One region of the Microbispora maris genome, then DNA from elsewhere that is predicted to be linked to it. Evidence: riboswitches for the same ligand, from Rfam matches in the RefSeq annotation. Region 1 holds a riboswitch; each other region holds the start of a gene.
The links. A riboswitch is a leader RNA that binds a small molecule or an ion and turns the genes downstream of it on or off. The one in region 1 is predicted to bind S-adenosylmethionine.
Positions count from the first base shown of each region.

Region 2: it holds a riboswitch for S-adenosylmethionine, as region 1 does, so the genes downstream of both, thrC (threonine synthase) here and AAH991_RS00085 (aminotransferase class V-fold PLP-dependent enzyme) in region 1, are expected to answer to the same signal.
Region 3: it holds a riboswitch for S-adenosylmethionine, as region 1 does, so the genes downstream of both, AAH991_RS30780 (DUF3293 domain-containing protein) here and AAH991_RS00085 (aminotransferase class V-fold PLP-dependent enzyme) in region 1, are expected to answer to the same signal.

Region 1 covers NZ_JBDJAW010000001.1:14,403-16,656, reverse strand. The annotation lists gene AAH991_RS00085 (aminotransferase class V-fold PLP-dependent enzyme) at 1-1,005, opposite strand, end outside; SAM riboswitch class IV at 1,056-1,171, opposite strand; gene AAH991_RS00080 (cytochrome P450) at 1,250-2,254, shown strand, end outside.
Region 2 covers NZ_JBDJAW010000010.1:194,437-196,690, forward strand. The annotation lists gene thrC (threonine synthase) at 1-1,102, opposite strand, end outside; SAM riboswitch class I at 1,117-1,256, opposite strand; gene AAH991_RS15120 (RNA polymerase sigma factor) at 1,354-1,905, opposite strand; gene AAH991_RS15125 (alpha,alpha-trehalose-phosphate synthase (UDP-forming)) at 2,009-2,254, shown strand, end outside.
Region 3 covers NZ_JBDJAW010000034.1:79,606-81,859, forward strand. The annotation lists gene AAH991_RS30780 (DUF3293 domain-containing protein) at 61-999, opposite strand; SAM riboswitch class IV at 1,047-1,155, opposite strand; gene AAH991_RS30785 (hypothetical protein) at 1,229-1,495, shown strand; gene AAH991_RS30790 (ACT domain-containing protein) at 1,537-1,935, shown strand; gene AAH991_RS30795 (choice-of-anchor P family protein) at 2,095-2,254, opposite strand, start outside.

The sequences.
Region 1 (2,254 bases):
CAGGGACAGCTCGCGTACGCCGGGGATCGTGGCGAGCCCGGCGCGCAGGCGGGCGAGCAGCCGCTCCTCCTCCCGGACCAGCGCGATCCAGCCGGTCGTGGTCAGCGCGTCGCAGGCGGCGGCGAGCGCGATCGCGCCGAGCACGTTGGGGGTGCCGGCCTCGTGCCGGGCCTCGGGGTCGTCGCTCCAGTCCACCGTCTCGCCCACGGACCGTACGGCTCCGCCGCCGCGCAGGTACGGGTCGGCGTCGGCGAGCCAGTCGGGGCGGCCCACGAGCACCCCGGCGCCGAAGGGGGCGTAGAGCTTGTGCCCGGAGAACGCCACGTAGTCGAGGTCGAGCGCGGCGAGGTTGAGCCCGCGATGGGGGACGTACTGGGCCGCGTCCACGGCGATCCGCGCGCCGTGCCGGTGGGCGACGTGGGCCAGCCCGGCGATCGGCCACAGCTCGCCCGTGACGTTGGAGGCGGCGGTCACGACGAGCAGGGCCGGGCCCTCGATCGCGGTCAGCGCCTCGTCGGCCGCCCGGATCGCCTCGCCGGGGAAGGCAGGCGGCGCGAGCCGTACGGCGTCGGGCCAGGGCAGCAGCGTGGCGTGGTGCTCGGTGTCGAACACGACGACGGTGGTGCCCTCGGGGAGGCTGCGGGCCAGCAGGTTCATCGCGTCGGTCGTGTTGCGCACGAAGATCAGGGCGTCGCCGGGACGGGCGCCGACGAAGGCCCGCACGGTGTGCCTGGCCTGCTCGTACCGCGCGGTGGTGAGTTGTGAGGCGTAGCCCGCGCCCCGGTGGACGCTGGAGTAGGCCGGCAGCGCCGCCGCGACGGTGGCGCTCACCGGCTCGAGACAGGGCGCGCTCGCCGCGTAGTCGAGGTTCGCGTACGGCACGAGCCTGCCGCCCCTGACGGGCACCTCCAGGCCGGCGCCCACGACGGCCGGTAGGCGTACGGGGACGGCGTCGGGCTCGGTGACGCGGGTGACGGCCTGCTGGACGAAGGTGAGTGCGGACAACGCCAAGCCTCCTCGGGGTCTGGGACCCCGGCCATGGCGTCGTACGGCGGAGCCCGCGCTTGCCCGGCACACCTCGTGCCGGACCCGGTCCTCACCCGGGGCACCCCGCCGCGAGCGCGAGGGTTGCCGGCCAGCAAGCCGGGGCTTGACGCTGGCACTCATGACCTGAGCGCACTATAACCCGGCGTCCGGGCCCGAAGGCAAGCCCGCTGGTGAGGGCCGTTTTGCCGTTATGGTGTGCATTGTGAAGTTTGATCCTTGGAATCCCGAGTTCGTGGCTCACCCGTACGACGCCTACCGCGACCTGCGGGACAACGAGCCGGTCAGCTTCTTCGAGCCGACCGGACAGTGGCTGATCGCCCGGCACGCCGACGTGAACGCGCTGCTGCGCGACCGCCGGCTGGGCCGGTCCTACCTGCACGTGGCCACCCACGAGGAGTTCGGCAGGCAGCCCGAGCCGGACTTCCAGGAGCCGTTCTGGCGGGTGATCCGGGCCGGCATGCTCGACGTGGAGCCCCCGGTGCACACGCGGCTGCGCCGCCTGGTGTCCAAGGCCTTCACGCCCCGGATGGTCGAGTCGCTGCGCCCGCGCGTACGCAGGATCGCGACCGAGCTGACCGAGGGACTGGTCGAGCGCGGCGGCGGCGACCTGCTGGCCGAGGTCGCCGAGCCGCTGCCGGTCACCGTGATCGCCGAGATGCTGGGCGTGCCCGAGGCCGACCGTCACCTCCTGCGCCCCTGGTCGGCCGACATCTGCGGGATGTACGAGCTGCACCCGTCCCCGGAGGTCCAGCACACGGCCGTACGCGCCGCGTCGGAGTTCGCCGAGTACCTGCGCGGGCTGGCCAGGGCGCGCAGGGAGCGGCCGGGCGACGACATGATCTCCGCGCTCGCGCAGGTGGTGGACGACGGCGACCGGCTGACCGAGGACGAGCTGATCGGCACCTGCGTGCTGCTGCTCAACGCCGGGCACGAGGCCACGGTCAACGCCACCGGCAGCGGGTGGTGGGCGCTGTTCCGCAACCCCGGCGAGCTGGAGCGGCTGCGCGCCGACCCCGGCCTGATGCCGACGGCGGTCGAGGAGCTGCTGCGCTACGACACCCCGGCGCAGATGTTCGAGCGGTGGGTGCTCGAGGACGTCGAGGTCGGCGGGGTGACGATCCCCCGGGGCGTGGAGGTCGCGCTGCTGTTCGGCTCGGCGAACCGGGACCCCGAGGTGTTCGCCGACCCGGACCGCCTGGACATCGGC
Region 2 (2,254 bases), on a different contig from region 1:
CCGTGACGCCCCCCGCCGTCTCCGCGAAGACGCCCTCGGTCCTGGCCAGCAGGCGGATCGCCTCGACCACCTCCTGGTCGTTCACGTCCTCCACCGCGCCGCCCGTCCGCCGGACGATGTCGAGCACGTACGGCCCGTCCGCCGGGTTTCCGATCGCCAGCGACTTGGCGATGGTGTCGGGACGCACCGGCTGCACCACGTCCTGCCCGGCCTTGAACGCCCGGGAGACCGGCGAGCAGCCCTCGGCCTGCGCGCCGAAGATCCGGTACGGCCGATCCTCGACCAGCCCCAGCTTGATCAGCTCGCGGAAGCCCTTGTCGATCTTCGTGAGCTGCGAACCGGAGGCCACCGGGATGACGATCTGGTCGGGCAGCCGCCAGCCGAGCTGCTCGGCGATCTCGTACGCCAGCGTCTTGGAGCCCTCGGCGTAGAAGGGCCGGAGGTTGACGTTGACGAAGCCCCACTTCTCGCCCAGCTCGTCGCCGATGAGCTCCGAGCAGAAGCGGTTGACCTCGTCGTAGTTGCCGTCGATGGCGACCAGGCGGCCGCCGTACACCGCGGCCATGACGACCTTGGCCGGCTCCAGGTCGGCGGGGATGAACACGCAGGCGTCCAGTCCGGCCCGGGCGGCGGCCGCGGTCACCGCGCCGGCGAGGTTGCCGGTGGAGGAGCACGACAGGGTGTGGAAGCCGAAGTTGCGCGCGGCCTCCAGCGCGATCGAGACGACCCGGTCCTTGAAGGAGTGGGTGGGGTTGCCGGAGTCGTCCTTGACGTGGAGCGACCGCAGCCCCAGCTCGGCCGCCAGCCTGTCGGCCTTCACGAGCTTGGTCCAGCCGGGCTGGAGGTTGGGCTTGGCCGCCACGTCGGCGGGGACGGGGAGCAGGGAGCGGTACCGCCAGATGTTCGCCGGACCGGACTCGATGTCCTCCCGGCGGATCTCGCCGAATTCGTACGCCACCTCAAGGGGGCCGAAACACTCCGTACAGGCGAAGATCGGGCCGAGCTCGTAAAGAGTGCCACATTCGCGACACGAAAGACCCGTGGCGGGGCCGAACTCGACGGTGTTCGCGGCGGTGTTAGCGGCAGTGCTGGTGTGCGCCATGAAGCGAGGCCTTTCCCTCATCTTCGCTCGCGACCACCCTGGCCGCGAGCCGGAATTGGCACCTGTCCCGGCCGGGCCTCGTGGACACGAGTTCGACACCGGGGAGGTTGCCGGGGCTTCGCAGGGCCGGTCCCTCCACCCCTCTGGATGAGCATGTTCAGTTGTGGAACCTTTCCGAGAAAGGTCTCTAGCACTGTACCCCGGCGTCCTCGGTGTCCGTTCCGACGTCTCACATCACGAGACGATTCGTATCAGCCGTACGCCTCGCCGAGGGCGGTCTGCACGTACTTGCGCGCCTGGTGGATCCGGGACTTGACCGTTCCGAGGGGGATCTTCAGCTGGTCGGCGACCTCCGCATAGTCGAGCTGGCAGATGTCGCGCAGCACGAGCGCCTGGGCGAGGTCGGGCCGCTCGGCCTCCAGCGCCTCCATCGCGTCGAGCAGGTCGAGCCGCGAGCCGGCGATGACGCTCACCCGCCGGGGATCGGGCCGCTGGTCGGGCAGCTCCTCCGCCTGCTCCGACGAGCGCCGCTTCAGTGAGCGGTAGGTGGTCCTGGCGCAGTTCACGGTCACGATGTGCAGCCAGGTGCTGAACTTGGCGCGCCCCTCGAACCTGGCGATGTTGCGTGCCACGGCGAGCAGCGTGTCCTGCGCGGCCTCCTCCGCGTCCTGCCGATACGGTAGAAGCCTCTCGCAGTGCCGCAGCACGTCGGGCTCGATGCGCCGCAGCAGTTCACCGAGCGCGCGATGGTCCCCCTGGGCAGCCGAACGGGCCAGGTCCTCGGTCGTGTCGTCCAGTGCCATGCCGTATCCAGCCCTCCCGCGATCGGTTGACATCCTATTGACGGAGGTCGGCTTTTATTAATCTTCCGGCATGCGCGCCCGCTCTGATCGAGGGACAGCCCAGATGAGCAGCACCGTTCTTATCGCGTCCAACAGGGGCCCGGTGTCCTTCACGCTGTCGGAGGACGGCGGCCTGACCATGCGCAGGGGCGGTGGCGGCCTGGTCTCGGGCCTGTCCGAGGTCGTCAGGGACACCGACGTCCTGTGGGTCTGCGCGGCGCTGTCGGACGGCGACCGGGGCGCGGTGCGTCAGGCGCCCGGCGGCAGGCTCGACCGGGCCTTCGAGACGGGGCCGATCCGCATGCTGGAC
Region 3 (2,254 bases), on a different contig from region 1:
TGTGAGAGGCAGGGATCACACGATAAGCGGCTCGTGTGAATTAAGTCCACACTCTTCTTGTCACGGTCCAGTGACGGGCACGCGGCGGGCGAGGCCGTAACGGCTGGGAACACTGGGACGGATGTGCACGACACGGGCAGGCGCGCCGGACACTCCGTCGGCCCGGGCGCCATGGCAGGTGTCGCAGCCGAGAGCCGCGTAGAGGCAGGTGCGCCGGTCGTTCCAGTCCGCGGCGACCGCCCTCGACCTGCTGATCCACGGCCCACCCGGGTTGCGGCAGACCTCGTCCCGGACCTCGCCGGTCATCACGCAGGGCCGCTGCGGCAGCCGGCTGACGGCGACCGGGTCGCCGTCGGTGAGGGGTTCTCCCGTGGCGGTATGGATCGGCGTCAGCAGCCCCGGAGTCCAGCGCAGGACGGCCGGCTGTCCGAACCGCCGGGCGACCTCCAGGACGACGTCCTCCTCGCCGCCGACGACGACCACCGCCTGCTCGGCCCAGGCGAACTCCGGATGGTGGCATGCGGCGTCGGGCAGCAGACCCGGGCCGCGCTCACGCAGGTCGTCGAGCAGCCGCTCGTGCGCGTCCACGTTGCGGGTCAGGTGATCCGGCTGGCCGCCGGGGTTCCAGCCCGTCAGCACGTGGGCGACCTCGTCGAGGGGGTGCGGGATCTCCTCGGTGCCCGGGCCGCCGACCGCGGGGCCCACCCGCAGGATCCGGTCGTCCAGCGTGAGGCGGAGGACGGCGCCGGTCCAGGCGGCGGCGATGTCGGGCTGCTCGTCCGGGCGTTCGGCGACGAACAGATCGGCCAGCTGGCGCTCCGGGGCGTCGGGCCGGTGCACGTGCCACCGCAGCCTGCAGTGCGGGCACTGGGCGTAGTACACGCCGGGGAACCCTTCCACGACAGGCTCGCGCGGCCCGATGTTCGCGCCGTTGTAGAAGACGCCGCAGCCGGGGCAGTGGGTGCGGCGCAGGGCGTAGGGGTCGTTCGGGACGGGCATCGAGCACCTCCGGGGCCTGGGACCCCGGTGGCCCGACCGGCCCCGGTGATCCGCCGTTCTCCGCGCGCCTCGCACGGAGCGGGTCGTCACCCGGGGCACCCGCAGCGGGCGGGATGCCGTCCAGCGAGCCGGGGCTTGGCGCTGGAACTCGTGACCCAGGTCGGGACATTAACGACGTAAGCCATTGATGGTCAACATCTGGACAGCAACCGGACTGCTGTGCCGGCATATGGCCCGGGTCACGAGGCCGATCGCGCCCCTGGACGTCCGCCGGCCGGCAACCTCGCCTCACCCCACACAAGGTGCCCCCAGGGAAGACCTGGCCGCTGCCGGTCACGTCGAGGCCGCCGTGGTCGTCGCCGGTCTGGACGACCGCGCGGCACGTCCCCTCGGGCGCCGCTACGGCCGGGACGCCGTCTTCGCCTGGACCCCCGACACCTGGCGGCTGCTGTCCTGCCGCGACACCCGCTCGGCAGCCTTCGGCTGGACCGCATGAGAATCTACGTTGTAAAGGACGGTGGTTGTAGGGTGCGGTACATGACCGGTGAGACCGATCTGCACACGCTGGTGGCCACGATGCGCCCGCGGCTCAACCCCGGCCGCTACGTCTTCACCACCGTCCGCGCCGACGTTCCGCCGGGTGTCAGGCCGGTCGTCACGGTCGCGGAGGAGGAGGGCCTCACACTGGTCCTGCCGCAGCACGAGGCCGACGCGGCGGGGCTGGCGTACGACTACGTGGCGGGCTGGATCACGCTGCGCGTCCACTCGGCGCTCGAAGCCGTGGGCCTGACCGCCGCCTTCGCGCAGGCACTCGCGGCCGTGGGCCTGAGCTGCAACGTCGTCGCCGGATTCCACCACGACCACCTCTTCGTGCCGTACGAGCGCGCCGACGAGGCGGTCGAGGTGCTGGAGAACCTCGCCCGGCGGTCCGCCTGACGACTCACCTTGAGCCGCCCTGCGAGCACTCCAGGCCGGCCTTGGCGAGTCACGCCGATCGTGGCTCAGCTTTGCCGACCTGACCCGAGCGCCTGGAGCGCGGCCGAGGCCGGGCGGAGCCACGGTGATCCGCCCGGCCTTGGGTTGTGATTCATTCAGTCACGGGCAGTTGCCGATGTCGCTTTCGGCGGAGGCCAGGACGACGTCGGTCTTGGCCAGGCCGAGGGCGTTGACGGTGACATGGACGGCGTTGACGGTCAGGCCCTTGTCGGGGGTGGTGAATGAGGTCTGCTCGTTGAGGACGAGCTTCACGACGCCG